2 regions of the Paenibacillus sp. FSL L8-0436 genome follow, and region 2 is predicted to be linked to the other one. Evidence: riboswitches for the same ligand, from Rfam matches in the RefSeq annotation. Region 2 holds a riboswitch; the other holds the start of a gene.
The links. Region 2 has a riboswitch for cyclic di-AMP ahead of NSS79_RS00145 (ubiquitin-like domain-containing protein). Riboswitches for the same ligand answer to the same signal wherever they lie in the genome.
Positions count from the first base shown of each region.

Region 1: another riboswitch for cyclic di-AMP. It lies ahead of NSS79_RS02870 (hypothetical protein); the one in region 2 lies ahead of NSS79_RS00145 (ubiquitin-like domain-containing protein).

Region 1 is NZ_CP151955.1:603,185-610,276, reverse strand. Features, by position in the region: gene NSS79_RS02895 (spore germination protein) at 1-1,345, opposite strand, end outside; gene NSS79_RS02890 (ThuA domain-containing protein) at 1,482-2,117, opposite strand; gene NSS79_RS02885 (SDR family NAD(P)-dependent oxidoreductase) at 2,157-2,879, opposite strand; gene ytxJ (bacillithiol system redox-active protein YtxJ) at 3,076-3,402, shown strand; gene NSS79_RS02875 (glutaredoxin family protein) at 3,399-3,641, shown strand; gene NSS79_RS02870 (hypothetical protein) at 3,739-4,155, opposite strand; cyclic di-AMP (ydaO/yuaA leader) riboswitch at 4,262-4,450, opposite strand; cyclic di-AMP (ydaO/yuaA leader) riboswitch at 4,872-5,084, shown strand; gene NSS79_RS02865 (hypothetical protein) at 5,209-5,718, shown strand; gene NSS79_RS02860 (hypothetical protein) at 5,747-6,199, shown strand; gene NSS79_RS02855 (hypothetical protein) at 6,277-6,465, opposite strand; gene NSS79_RS02850 (hypothetical protein) at 6,545-6,676, opposite strand; gene NSS79_RS02845 (hypothetical protein) at 6,944-7,092, opposite strand, start outside.
Region 2 is NZ_CP151955.1:27,268-34,359, forward strand. Features, by position in the region: gene rsmI (16S rRNA (cytidine(1402)-2'-O)-methyltransferase) at 1-630, shown strand, start outside; gene NSS79_RS00130 (AbrB/MazE/SpoVT family DNA-binding domain-containing protein) at 1,474-1,728, opposite strand; gene NSS79_RS00135 (HD domain-containing protein) at 2,034-3,317, shown strand; gene NSS79_RS00140 (TatD family hydrolase) at 3,372-4,142, shown strand; cyclic di-AMP (ydaO/yuaA leader) riboswitch at 4,341-4,568, shown strand; gene NSS79_RS00145 (ubiquitin-like domain-containing protein) at 4,859-6,019, shown strand; gene rnmV (ribonuclease M5) at 6,172-6,723, shown strand; gene rsmA (16S rRNA (adenine(1518)-N(6)/adenine(1519)-N(6))-dimethyltransferase RsmA) at 6,720-7,092, shown strand, end outside.

The DNA of each region.
Region 1 (7,092 bases), 580 kb from region 2:
CACGCAATATTTCGATAGAGATTTCCATAATCAGCGCTTCAATTAATGTAGCAAAGGGGACCCCCTGCCTGGAGCTGATGATTGAAATCGCCAGTTTGGTAGGAATCAGCCCGGGATGAAACGAGAGGAAAGAGATGTAGAGCGCCGGAGCAAACAGCGAGACTGATGCGGCAAAAAAACGCAGGAGCCGCAATAGTGAACCCGAAAACCAGCGGTCATAATAATCCTCCGGTGATTGCAGCAGCATTCCGAAGGTAGTCGGCATTATCAGCGCAAACGGTGTGCCGTCCAGAAGAATGGCCGCTCTTCCCTCCAGCAGCGCCGCCATGACCCGGTCCGGCCGTTCTGTGTTCTGGATCTGCTGAAAGGGGCTGAGGTAGTTGTCTTCCATGAGTTGTTCCAAATATCCCGATTCCTGGACATCATCTATGTTGATCGTTTTGATTCTCCGGGTGATTTCCTTAATCAGCTCATCGTTGGCAACGCCTTTCAGATAGGTCAGCACCAATTCCTTCTCAATTCGCTCGCCCACGGTAAAAGAAATCATGGCCAGCTCCGTGCTCTGCCCGTGTCTGCGCAGCATCGCCGTGTTATCACTGAGCGTTTCATTGAACCCCAGCCGCGGACCGCGAAGAAGCGCCTCCGATATCGGCTCCTCCACACTTCTTGTGTTGCCTTTCGGGGTACCTAGTATAAGAACCTCCGACATTCCGTCAATTAACAATACCGCAGAGCCGAACAATACCTTTTGCAGCGAGAGTCTCAGCTGGTCGGTATATGCAATTTCCGAGACCTGTACTACCTGATGCACGATAATTCCTTTCAATATCTCTGCTGGCGGGGCTGTACTCATGCCTTCAAAGGGCCGCACTGTGTTCATCAAGGGCATCAGGATGTTCTGGTCCATGCCTTCTTTGTCTGTAAGTCCATCCACAAAAAACAGCGCCGCCTTGATTTCCAGGCTTCCGATGCGCAGCTCTCTGACATTGACGTCGGACATATCGGTACTTATCTCCCTGAAGGACTGAACATCATGTTGGAACTCTCCGGTATAGGTCAGGGAAGGAGTTGCCTGTCCAGCGTTGTTTTGAACAAGGGGTGCGGCTGCGGCGGATTTTTTATTCTGCACAGCGATGCTGGTCTGATCCGCCTCCCCCGTATCTTCGGAGCTTGGAACACCCCCGCCCTTTTTGCCTTCAGCCCGCATTCCCCGGGTGCTCGCCTTACCCTCTTTCATTCGGAGCCAGATCATTAGGCGGGTTAAGACGACCGGAACGACGAAGATGACAAAACCTTGAAACAGCACCTTCCAGCCGGGCACAAGATCCCATAGCATCTTCCACATTCCATGCGTCCCCCTTTTTATTCGTAACCCTATTTTGACCGAAGCTGGAACATTCATACATCAAAAAAACAGCTGCATGCTCCTTTTGGGGAACGTGCAGCTGTTTTGATGTGCGAAAACGATTCAAAGGTAGGAGTTACAGCAGACCCGCTGCCCACATTCCGCCTTGGCGGATCATCTGGCGGAACGGCTCTGCCGAGAAGGAAGGCAAATGATGCCCCGGCATCAGATAAACTACACGGCCAAGTCCGAACTCATGGCACCAGGCTGCCTGACGCATGGCCCCTTCATGAAGGTACTCTGCCAGTACAGTCGTCTCAAAATAGGGATGCATTTCAAAGTAGTACGGCTCGTCCTCGATGACGAATTCGCTGATCCCCTGCATAATGGGATGCCCGTGTTCCGGTATTTTCATATGCAGGGAGGTGTATTCCGGATGATGGGTGAAATGCGCGCCCAGCATGGCGCCCAGCTCCTGATTCCGCTGCAGGGAGATTCCGTTATGTACAACGAGCAGACCTCCGCCCCCCGCTACATAAGACAGCAAAGCGGCACTTTGCTCCGGGGCTATTTTCTGATCGGAAAATTCGGTATAGGCGATAACCAGCTTCAATCCCTCAAGGTTGTCTTTGTTCAGGAGACTGTAATCTTCGGAAGCCTCCACCTGCAGATCAGGTGACAGAATGCGCTTAATCTCGTGATCCACACCGGCAAAAGGATGGTATTTCACCTCACTGTAGCTGCCAAGTGCAAGTGCTTTCCCTTCAGACATGTTCTTCCCGCCTCTCTTCCTGCTTCTCTTCGTGTATAGTTACCAGGGCCAGGCATTGCCGTCCAGGTCGAGATAAGCCGGCTCCTCACCCATATATTTCTTGTGCTCCTGCACGATATTCATAATCTTACGCGCCGACTCTTCAGGAGAAATAGGTGCCTCCAGAGCCTTCTCACCATTCATATAGGACTGCAGCCAGCCGGGGTGAAAGACCATAACCTGCCCGCCCATCACCTTCAAATGGTTGTGTATTAGGGAGGACTGCATATTAAGCGCCGCTTTGGACATACAGTATCCGTACATATTAATCCGTTTGTTCCGGCCAATGCTTCCGGCTTCTGAGGAGATATTAACAATCAATTTCTGCTTGCTCTGCATTAACAGGCCCATCAATTCATTACTGACCCTCAAAGAACCAAGCGTGTTTACATTATAAATGTGAGCCATGGCTTCATCGTCCATATCAACAAGCATCGTGGCATCATCAGCTCTATGAATAATACCGGCATTATTGATAATCATATCAACATGAACGGTACTGCCCGAAATGCTGCGTGCCGCTTGCTTGACACTCTCACGGTCGCTGATATCCAGCGGGATCAGAGTTAATCGGTCCGGGTACTGCTTTTTCAGTGCGTCCAGCGATTCCGACTCCTTCATATACTGACCGGCAAATACGGAATATTTGTTCTCTAGAAGCCAGCTTGCCAGAAAAAAACCTAAACCACGGTCAGCACCGGTAACAAAAGCAACCCTTTTCATGATTATGGACACACCCTTTACGATTCTTCAGGATACACGCGGCATCTCTCTCACATTAGCATGGCAGTCACGTTTTTTCAACGTCCTTCATGGGACTGTAATTCCACTGAAAGAGTTGCTCTAACTTCCTTTTTGATTTAATTTTGAACTATGTTACAATCGTAGTTACAAGTACTTATAGGAAGGTGAGATACCGATGTCTATCCAACAACTTCATACTCTGGAAGAACTGCAGCAATATGTTGCGCAACCAGGTAAAAAACTGCTTTTCAAGCATAGCACTACCTGCCCGATCAGCGCCAAGGCCAATGAGGAATTCACAGCCTATGTGCAAGGCTCCGAGACTCCAGCTGCCATTGTGCATGTGATTGAAGACCGTCCGCTGTCCAATCAGATTGCCGAAGATTTCGGGATCAAGCATGAATCTCCGCAGATCTTCCTGCTGGAAGACGGCGAAGTGCGCTGGAACACCTCCCATTGGAAAATCACCCGGGACGCCATCAAGGCAGCTGTAAGCCAATGAGCCAGCCGGTAATTGTCTATTCCACCACAGGATGCAGCGACTGCAATCAAGTGAAACAGTGGCTGACTGAGCAAGACTTTAGCTTCGAGGTGCGTGATGTTATGACAAGTACAGTGTATCAGGAAGAAGTCGAGAAGCTGGGCTTCATGGGTGTGCCTGTTACTGTGTACGAAGGCCGCGCAGTCAAAGGCTTCAACGTTTCCGAACTTAAGCAGCTTATTGGAGCAACCGCTGAATAATTCATAGCGTGAGGCATATAAATATTTGTATTTTGAAAAAGGCATCTCCTTGGACCTCTGTCCAGGGGATGCCTTTTATTTGCCCTTTTATTTGGCCTTATCCCGGATTCGTTGAGACATCCGCCAGAAAAGAGACATTTCCGCTGTGGGAATAGATGACGGAATCCGCTCCAAGTCCTTTATAGACCAGTCTGGGATTCATCGAAGTCGTAATTACGTATATTGGTTTTGTCGTCCAGGTCCGGCACATCTGGATATACCGGCAGCATAAGGTCACACTGCTCTCGAACAGAAATACTCTTCCTACCGGAAAAGAGGGGCGGAACCATGTATTCTGATGATGTGTGTCCACCACAAGATTGACCTCGATTCCCAGCTCCTCCAGACGCCGCTTCTCCGCCGCATTGTTGGCGATTCCTGCGATCTTGTAGCCTCTGAACTTTAAGATTTTGATAAAATGCTCCCCCGCTTTAGTCGGAGCGTTAATGAGTACATATTCTTCCGAATTCGCCATATCTTCCTCTCCTCCGGCCTAGGACTTCCATTCATTTGCCCGTACGAACACAGCAAAAAACCACAAAGGAATTCCCTCTGTGGTCCAATTAACGGTCACATTGTGCTCATCCTCTCTAATACGCTTACGAGGTTAGCTGTCGGATTCGGGCAGTGAGAGTCGCCCTACCTGTATCCATGCGAGCATTCTCTCGCACTTTCACAGGATTCACCCCATAACCGGCTCCGACTCTCACATCGGCTGCCGATTGTTGGTTCCCCCGCTTTCCATAACGGAAATTAAGCGGACTGCGTATTCGATTGTGTAGTAAACAGAAGTAATCATACTCTGGCGGTCACGGCCTTGTAAACCGCCAAACCTGCCAAAATAATGCATTTAGTAAACCCATTCCAGATCAGGTAGCGCTTACTTAAGCCTCAATCTCATCATTACTCTTATTTACTCGGCTTATCAACGATTTGCGAAAAAGCATACAGCGTTGTGATTTTATTCACCCGATGTTGAGCAAATTGCCTTTTGTGCTCTGATCACCCTAAATCAAAAGCAGTCGTATACACGAGATAAAAAGCTGAAAATCGTTGATAAATACCCTTTTAGCACTTCTTATCGTGTCTTTTGCCATAATCCCCTGAAAATCGGCTCAGAAGAATGTTTTTTCCTTTTTACAAAGCTCATGCGAAAAGAGTATGATTCGGTTTGAATCCAATACATGAAATGCGATATGAACGCTGAATTCCCGCAATGCGGGAAACGGGGGAACCATCAGGCCCGCAGGGCCTTACCTGGAAGATAAGAAGGGATAAGCTTCATATTATCCATTACCTTATCTTTCTTGGGGTGAATCCGAAGGAGACTGTGGTCTCATTAGGTAGGGCGACTCTCACCGTCCGAATCCGACAGCTAACCCCGTAAGCGACTAGAGAGAACCTTGATCCGCCACGTTTTTGCGCCAGGTGTATTTAAGCCTGTACCAAAACCGCAGCAGAGGTCCTCCTCTGCTGCGGTTTTTTGTGCTGAGGCTGCAGCTTATAAATGGGTAGGAGGGAAAACGAAATGAACCAGCGCAGGCTGTTACGTATAGAAGTGTTTGTATTCGATGCCCCCTGGCCATTCCATCATGCCACGGAGTCATCCGGCAAATGCCGGTATGGTGTGCTGAAGCTTACGTGCAAGGCTGGGTGCAGCTGGGGAGCGGGGATACTGTCTGCGGAAGGCGATCATTTTGACGTCATTAAATGGAGCAGCTTTCTGAGAAGTATACGCAATCACAGGCTGGAAGAAGCCATAGAAATTGTACAGCAGCTAGGTGCGCAGTGGGAGCCGGGTCAGCAAGAAATCGTGCAAACGGCCCTGCTGGATTTAAAAGCCAAGCTGCAAGGCAAGGTCGTCACGTCACATCTGCAAATGGTCCCCTATTCCCGTACAGCTGGGGCCGGCGGTACGCCCCCCTTCAGACGGATGTACTATAAACCTTCAAGTTCCCTGCTGCATAAAGGCAGCTGGCAGGAACCGGACATAGCCGAGCTAATGGACAGATCCATCGCTTATTTCTCCATCTTATAATTTCTTATTCAGGAAGGAACGTGAAGACATGCCAGACCCATTATCCCCGGAATGGACAGCTGCCAGCGGGTTTGCGGAATATGTCCAAAAGAACACCGGAAATATTTATGCACTCACCAGTCTGCTGCTGGGAGAGGGTGCCGTTGCTGAAAAGACTGCGATGAAGACCTTCACTGAGCTTTATACCCGGTACCTTCATGATGATTTCATCCCGCAGCCTTTCTCTCTGGATGCGTACCGGGAGTGCATTCAGCAATGCTCCCGGGCTGCAGAGGAGTGCAGCCTCTTTGTTTCCAATGGATTAGCCTGGGAGGATCAGATTGTGCAGGTGTTATGGTACGGCATGCTGCTGCCCCTGCCGGCAATCAGCACCATTCTTGAGCAAAGCGTGCCAGTGCTGAAAACCCGGCTGAGACATGTGCGCGAGCAAATGTGCCGGTTGGAAACGTTGCGGCCTGAAGCAAACTTGTTTGTTGTATAGCTGCGTATGGAATATAGCAACTTGTCAAAGCGCATGAAAAAGCCGCAGCATAGTGCTGCGGCCTTTTCTATTTATACTCAGCTCTTGCCCTTGCCGCCTTTGGCGAATCTCCAGGCCGCTGTACAGCAGCCCAGCAAGCCCACTCCGAGCATTAACGTCTGCAGCACACCCAGCAGGGTAGAGCCCTCCGGCTTAAGCATGCTGCTGAGCAGAATCAGCAGAATTGAAGCTGCGAGGATCGCGGGGATTTGATTGTTTTTTTTCAAGATTACCACTCCTTATCTTATTAAATAAGGTACACTATAACCCTTCATTTAACCAGCAGGATCCTGAACTCTCCATTCTCTATATGTAGAGACGTATAGAAACAAGCCTTAGAACGCAAACAGAGGCATCATAGTCAACAGCTTTGATTCGTGGGTTCTTCCAGTGCTTCCAAAGGCACATTTGCAGCTTCCTTCGAAACCATCTATCTATCGTTTGAAAGACTGGTGTATCCGCCAGCGAGAAGTATCCGCACCAGCTTAAAGGTACTGACTCAGTTCACGGTGGAAACCCTTGTCTAAGCTAATGGCTAATATTGCCTTCACCATTCTGGACATGAACTCTAAAGATAGCACCCATGCTGGGCGAACTAAAGGAAGCCGCAGTTTCCGAACCACGGCTTCCTTAGTTAAAACCTATGATCACTTTTCAATGCGCGCATAATGCAGCTCATTATTATTTGGTATCATAAATAAATCATTATTCTTTTATTTTATATTTCGAAAAAACCTCCTTCTTAATTTTTTCATGTTTTACATTCTCTGAATCCGAAGCAAAAGAAACTTCTGTCTCATTAAGGTTGAATTTACCGTTGTTCACGTTAATTACAACGTACTGACCTTGGTCAT
Region 2 (7,092 bases):
ATAGAAGGTAAAAATTTGGCGCTTGTCAGCGACGCCGGTCTGCCGGCAATTTCCGACCCTGGAGCAGATCTTGTAGCACTGGCCGTCAGCCACCATATTCCGGTCATTCCGATCCCCGGAGCTAACGCGGCTTTGTCAGCTTTGATCGCCTCCGGCTTGCCGACCACAAATTTTACCTTTGTCGGGTTCCTGCCCAGGGAGCGTAAAGATATCCGTAGTGTATTATCCGCTGTTCGTTCTGTGCAGGGGACTTTGCTGTTCTATGAATCGCCGCACCGGGTAGCCAAAACCTTGGTTCATCTGCAGGAGGCATTCGGCAACCGCCGGGTAGTACTGGCCCGTGAACTGACAAAACGTTATGAGGAGTTTCTGCGCGGAACGATTGAGGAATGTTCTGCTTGGCTGGCCGAACATCCGCCGCTTGGCGAATATGTCATCGTGGTTGAAGGGGAAAGCAAAGAAGAGGCTGAGATTGCTGAATCCTCCTGGTGGCGTGAGCTCAGCATTGAGCTGCATGTCGCTCACTATGAAAACGCAGGAATGGCACGGAAGGAAGCTATGAAAAAAGCCGCCGCAGACCGTGGCTTGGCCAAACGCGATATTTACAATGCATTGTTGGACAGGGAGTAAAGGGCGTTTGCCTTCGTAAAGCGATTCCCGCAGGGAGAGCGGGCAAAAGCAGAAAAAGCTACTCACCAGCCAGCAACCAGTAACCGCTAAAGTCACTGGCCCCCACTACTGTAAAGCGATTCCCGTAGGGAGAGCGGGCAAAAGCAGAAAAAGCTACTCACCAGCCAGCAGCCAGCAAGCGCTAAAGTCACTGGCCCGTGTCACCGTAAAGCGATTCCCGCAGGGAGAGCGGGCAAAAGCAGAAAAAGCAGCTCATCAGCCAGCAGCCAGCAAGCGCTAAAGTCACTGGCCTGTGCCACCGTAAAGCGATTCCCGTAGGGAGAGCGGGCAAAAGCAGAAAAAGCTACTCATCAGCCAGCAACCAGTAACCGCTAAAGTCACTGGCCCGTGTCACCGTAAAGCGATTCCCGCAGGGAGAGCGGGCAAAAGCAGAAAAAGCAGCTCACCAGCCAGCAACCAGCAAGCGCTAAAGTCACTGGCCCGTGCCACCGTAAAGCGATTCCCGTAGGGAGAGCGGCTTTATCGCCCAAACGTTGCATGGGAGCGCCTTCGCGCAGCCGCCATAGGCGCACGGCCTATGGCGAAATCCCTCGCATGGCAAGGCCCTGAGGGCGTGCCCGAAAGAGGGCCGGTCCACCGTCACAGTTACTCCTTTACGCGCGGCCACAAATTAGACAAACTTCCGGGTGTCCAGAGGGCCGGGGCCCTTGGGGCCCTCCCTGTAGGGAGGGTTTGGGAGGGTAAAAAAGCATAAAAAATACCTCCCGCATCAACGGGAGGCCAAGGAGATATAAAAAGGTTAGAATTAACAATTTGATTAGTTCCTATTATAACCTATTTGTTCTAGTTTGTCACAGGGGTAGGGATAGCAGAAATGCATTCATGACAAACAATTTTTCCTTTGAAATAGGTTACATTCTCAGCATTGCCGCAGAAAATGCAAGCTGGCTCGTATTTTTTAAGCATGATCCGCTCACCGTCCACGTAAATTTCGAGCGCATCTTTTTCTCCAATGCCCAGTGTACGGCGCAATTCGATCGGAATAACAACCCGTCCAAGCTCATCTACTTTTCTTACAATTCCTGTTGATTTCATCATTACAATCGTTGCTCCTCTCAATGTTCAAAAGCGTCATTATTCGACATTGTTCACCGTTTTATGATATTTATAATACCAACCATTCCCAAAACAGTCAACCTTTTTTGAGGCTAATTTTAAGGAATTTTTAAATAAAACTTTTATATCGCCTACATTACACATAAATTCATACAAATGCAGATAAAATTAAATTGTCGATTTGTAAAACGTTAAAATGACACAATTCGACAAAGTGCGACATAATTCATTATTATACTACCTATTACCTCTTATTTCTAATTATATTATTCGAAGGAGTTGAACACATGAAGCAACCGCTGACAGAAGAGAAGGTTTTCAAAGATCCGGTTCATAACTATATTCACGTGCAGGACACAATTATCTGGCGATTAATCAACACTAAGGAATTTCAGCGTCTGCGGCGTATCCGTCAGCTTGGCACCTCCTATCTAACCTTTCATGGTGCAGAGCATAGCCGATTTTCACATTCCCTTGGTGTCTACGAAATTACACGCCGTATCATTTCGCAGTTTGAGCGAAGCGGGTATAAGGATTGGATACCGGAGGAGAGCCTGCTCACTCTATGTGCAGCGCTGCTGCATGATTTGGGGCATGGCCCGTTCTCCCATTCTATAGAAGAAGCCTTTGAAATGAACCATGAAGACTGGACCTGCCGTATCATTCTGGAGGACACGGAGATCACCGCGATTCTGCGGGATGTGGCAGAGGATTTTCCCGGCAAGGTAGCTTCGGTAATCTCCAAAACTTATGAGCATGAAATTGTAGTCAACTTGGTTTCCGGCCCTCTGGATGCTGACCGCATGGATTATCTGCTCCGCGATGCATACTACACGGGAGTAAACTATGGGACGATCGATATTGACAGGATCCTAAGAATGCTGCGCCCATACCATGGAAGGGTAGTGGTTAAGGAGTCAGGGATGCACGCCATCGAGGATTACTTAATGTCGCGCTATCAAATGTACTGGCAGGTATATTTTCACCCGGTCACACGCAGTTCCGAAATCATTTTGCGGCAAATTTTCCGCAGAGCCAAAGAGCTGTACCAGAGCGGTTATGAATTCCGGTTCATGATTGATCCTTTAGGTGATTTGTTCCGCGGAGAGGTTACGGTGGAACAATATCTGCTGCTGGACGAAGCTATGATCCAGACCGCCTTTATGCAATGGACTTTGGAGAAGGATGAATTGTTAAGCGACTTGTGCAGCCGGTTTATTCATCGTAAACTGTATAAATATGTAGAGATGGAGAACCTTGATTCCGAGACGATTGACGAAATACGCCGCAGCTTTGCCGTGGCAGGGCTAGATGCCGATTATGATCTGGAAATTGATTTTCCGACAGATTTACCCTATGATGTGTTTCGTCCGGGACAAGGCTTTGACAGCAAGCAAATTCTGCTGCTTGACCGCCATGACAAACTGAGGGAGATCTCTGAAGTTTCAGATATCGTACGCTCCATCAGCGGAATTCACCGCGGCCGTTATCACCTGTATTTTCCACAGGATAAGCTGCAGAAAGCCCTTCCATTGCTGCCTTCTTCAATCGCAGAAATCTTTGCAAAGTAATCCAAAAATACTTGGAATTCATCATAGAAATTATGACAGAAAAGGGGATGTAACATGCAATTGTTCGACACGCACACCCATCTGGATGCTCCGCAATTCGACGAGGACCGCGAAAAGGTAATCGCCAATGCGCTCGAGGCAGGAGTTACCAAAATGATTAATATTGGCTTTAACAGGGAAACAATCCCAACAACCATGAAGCTTGCTGAAACCTATGATTATATCTATGCAGCCGTCGGATGGCATCCGCAGGATGCCATAGACATGAGGGACGGGGATCTCGAGTGGATTGCCTCACTGTGCAGTCATAAAAAAGTAGTCGCCATCGGAGAAATTGGGTTGGATTACTACTGGGATACCTCTCCCAAAGAGGTACAGCATGAAGTGTTCCGCAAACAAATCGGACTGGCCCGTGAACTGAAAATGCCGATTTGCATTCATAACCGTGATGCTCATGAAGATGTGGTGCGGATTCTCCGTGAAGAGAAGGCTGATGAAATAGGCGGAGTGATGCACTCCTTCTCCGGCAGCTGGGAAATAGCCAAAATGTGCCTGGATTTAGGCTTTCACCTGTCCTTCGGGGGCCCGATTACATTCAAGAACGCCAGAGTGCCAAAAGAGGTGCTGGCCCAGACTCCGCTGGACCGATTGCTGATCGAAACGGACTCGCCTTATTTGACACCGCACCCTTTCCGGGGCAAGCGAAATGAGAGCGCACATGTGAGATTAGTAGCAGAGGCTGCCGCGGAAATAAAAGGGATTGATTTACAGGAATTGGCGGAAATTACGTATGCGAACGCACTGGAACGATTTGGGATTGTCTGAAATCGGGAGTAAAAGCGGTGAAAAATGAAGTATAGCCGATATATTAAACTTTTTTAATTTAAAAACGGCTGAATATTACAATATTTTAATCATTTTTTTGCGTAAACGTGGTTGAATCGTCCTTTACAACATGCATCAAAACAGGATATCATCTTTTCAGTGCAGTGAGCTGTTGTTACTGTGACAGTCACTGAATCATGGATCGTCTCGCTGAGTCTCCGTATGGAGAACGGGGGAACCAATAATGCCTGCCGCATGTCCGTACATAGAGTACAACACAGAAATGCCGCAGAATTTATTTGATTTCTTCACGTGGTCTTTGGGGTGAATTTGAGGGCAACCGCCGTGAGCGGGTGACCTAAGATAGGGCGTCTCTCTTATGCCCGAACCCGACAGCTAACCCCGTAAGCGCAAGTAAGAGAGGAAACCTCGTGCATAAACATTCCCGCGTATTCTGACATCCGGAGAAGCCACGAAAGAGTCCTCTGTGAACTCTTTTTTGGGCTTTTTTTGTTTTGAATAATGCGAATGTTTCCAGCATACTGTTATATAACAGGTATCTGGAGTAATTATGCCGGGCAGGCGATCCATGAGCAGGAAACGCTGAAGCAATGCGGGCGTATCCTGTTGCAATCTCAAACCTAGTTTCGTCAGCAATCATACAGTCACCTTGATATACTACTTGACGACGGGGCTATGTAAGGAGGATGGAGAGAGTGGGCGTATTCCAACCAGAAGTATCCCATGATTCGCAATCATCCAGCAGGTCTTTCGCATTACGGTGGAAGCAAGTGAATCCTCGCTTACTTTCGCTTGCAGGTGCGGTATCAATCGTTATCGCGCTGCTCATTCTGCTGTACGTACACGGTCAGAGCAAGAAAGAGATATTTTTAGTAATAGACGGGAAAGCACAGACGCTGGAAACGCGCGAAGCGCTGCTCAGTGATGTGCTGGCTAAGGAACAAATTTCGCTGCAGCCGCATGATGAATTATCTATTGGCCTTAGTGATGAGATACAGGACGGCGACCGTGTCGTGATCAATCGTGCGCAGAAGTTTAGTCTCACTGCGGATGGAGCAACAAAAACGCTATACACCACCGAAGACACTATCGGTGACGCCATTAGCAAACTGGGTTTAAGCCTGGAGAGCAGTGACAAGATATACCCTTCGCTTGACACCACAGTATCGGCCGGCATGGAAATTAAAATTGTCCGCATCAACAAGCAGATTGTGGAGCGGAAGCAAAATTTGCCATTCCAGGTCATTAAGACCTCAGATCCTTCCCTGACCAAGGGGAACGTAAAAGTGGCACAGTTAGGCGCACCAGGCGTCATGGTCCAGCATATCGAGAAGGTCTACCAAGATGGAGAACTGGTTTCTATGCGCATGATTGGCAAGGAAGTACAGACGGTTACCAAGCATAAAATTGTTTATGTTGGTACGAAGCCCCTGCCAAAGCCCGTTGTAGCTGCTGTGACAACTTCCAAAAAAAGTACGGCATCCAAAACAACCAAAGTTTCCGCAAAAAGCAGTAACGTCGTGCACAAGGCAGGCGTAGATTTCCAATACAAAAAGATGATCAAAAATGTGTCGATGACAGCCTATTCTTCAGAAGAACCAGGCATTGGGACCCGCACGGCTTCTGGCACACGCGTAACAGAAGGCCGGACTATAGCTGTGGACCCGAATGTAATTCCTATCGGCTGGTGGGTGTACATTGAGGGATTAGGGTTTCGCCGAGCAGAGGATACCGGCGGTGCCATCAAAGGCAACAAGTTAGATGTTTATTACGATTCACTGAGCCATGCCCGTAATTTCGGCCGCAAGTCCCGGACTATTTATGTGATCGGTCCAGTGAAGCCAGAGCTGAATTAACGTGGTCCGCTTTTGCAAATTAACGGTTTATAAGCTATAGTGAGGGTAGCACTGACAGAACGGGCTGCCGCTCATCACTTATACATTCTTTAGCCAAAAAGAAGGGGAGCGAATCCTCTTCTTTTTGTGTTTTACAGGAAGGAGCAACGTGTATGATTAAGGAATTAATTGTGGTGGAAGGCAAGAGTGATACGGTTGCCGTCAAGCGGGCGGTGGAGGCCGATACGATAGAGACTGGCGGTTCAGCGGTAGACCGCAAGGTTATCGCCAAGATAGCGCTGGCAATGGAACGCAGAGGCGTGATCATCCTTACGGATCCCGATCATGCCGGCGAACGCATCCGCAAGATTGTTTCCTCCAAGGTGCCAGGCTGCAAGCATGCATTCATCCCGGAGAAGGATGCTACACGCAAAGGGGATATCGGTGTTGAGAATGCATCACCGGAAGCGATCCGTCATGCGCTGCAGCATGTACATACCTCCTTTGAAGGGGCCCCTGCCCTAATTGGGCTGGAGGATCTTATGGCGGCGGGCATGCTGGTGCATTCGCGAGCGGCTGAGCGCAGGATGGCGCTGGGCAACGTGCTTGGCATCGGGTATTGCAACGGCAAACAGCTATACAAGCGGCTGGCTATGTTTGGCATCACGCGGGAAGAATTCTCCGGAGCTCTCGCACAAATTGATCAGGGAGGCATTACTTCATGAGTGGCAATAACAAGATCTCATCGCCGGTACGGACCAAAGAAATTATTCAGCGCTACGGTTTTTCGTTCAAAAAAAGTCTGGGACAGAACTTTCTGATCGATCAGAATATCCTTGATAAAATAGTGGACGCAGCAGAATTAACCGACTCTGCGGGCGCCCTGGAGATTGGTCCGGGTATCGGAGCGCTTACTGAACGGCTGGCCATGGCTGCGGGTGCGGTGACTGCTGTAGAGATCGACCGCAGACTGATTCCGATTCTGAGGGATGTATTGTCTCCGTACCCGCATGTCAAAATCCGCAATGATGATGTGCTGAAGGTAAACCTGCAGGAATTGTTCACCGAGGATTTTGCAACCGTCGACAAAGTAA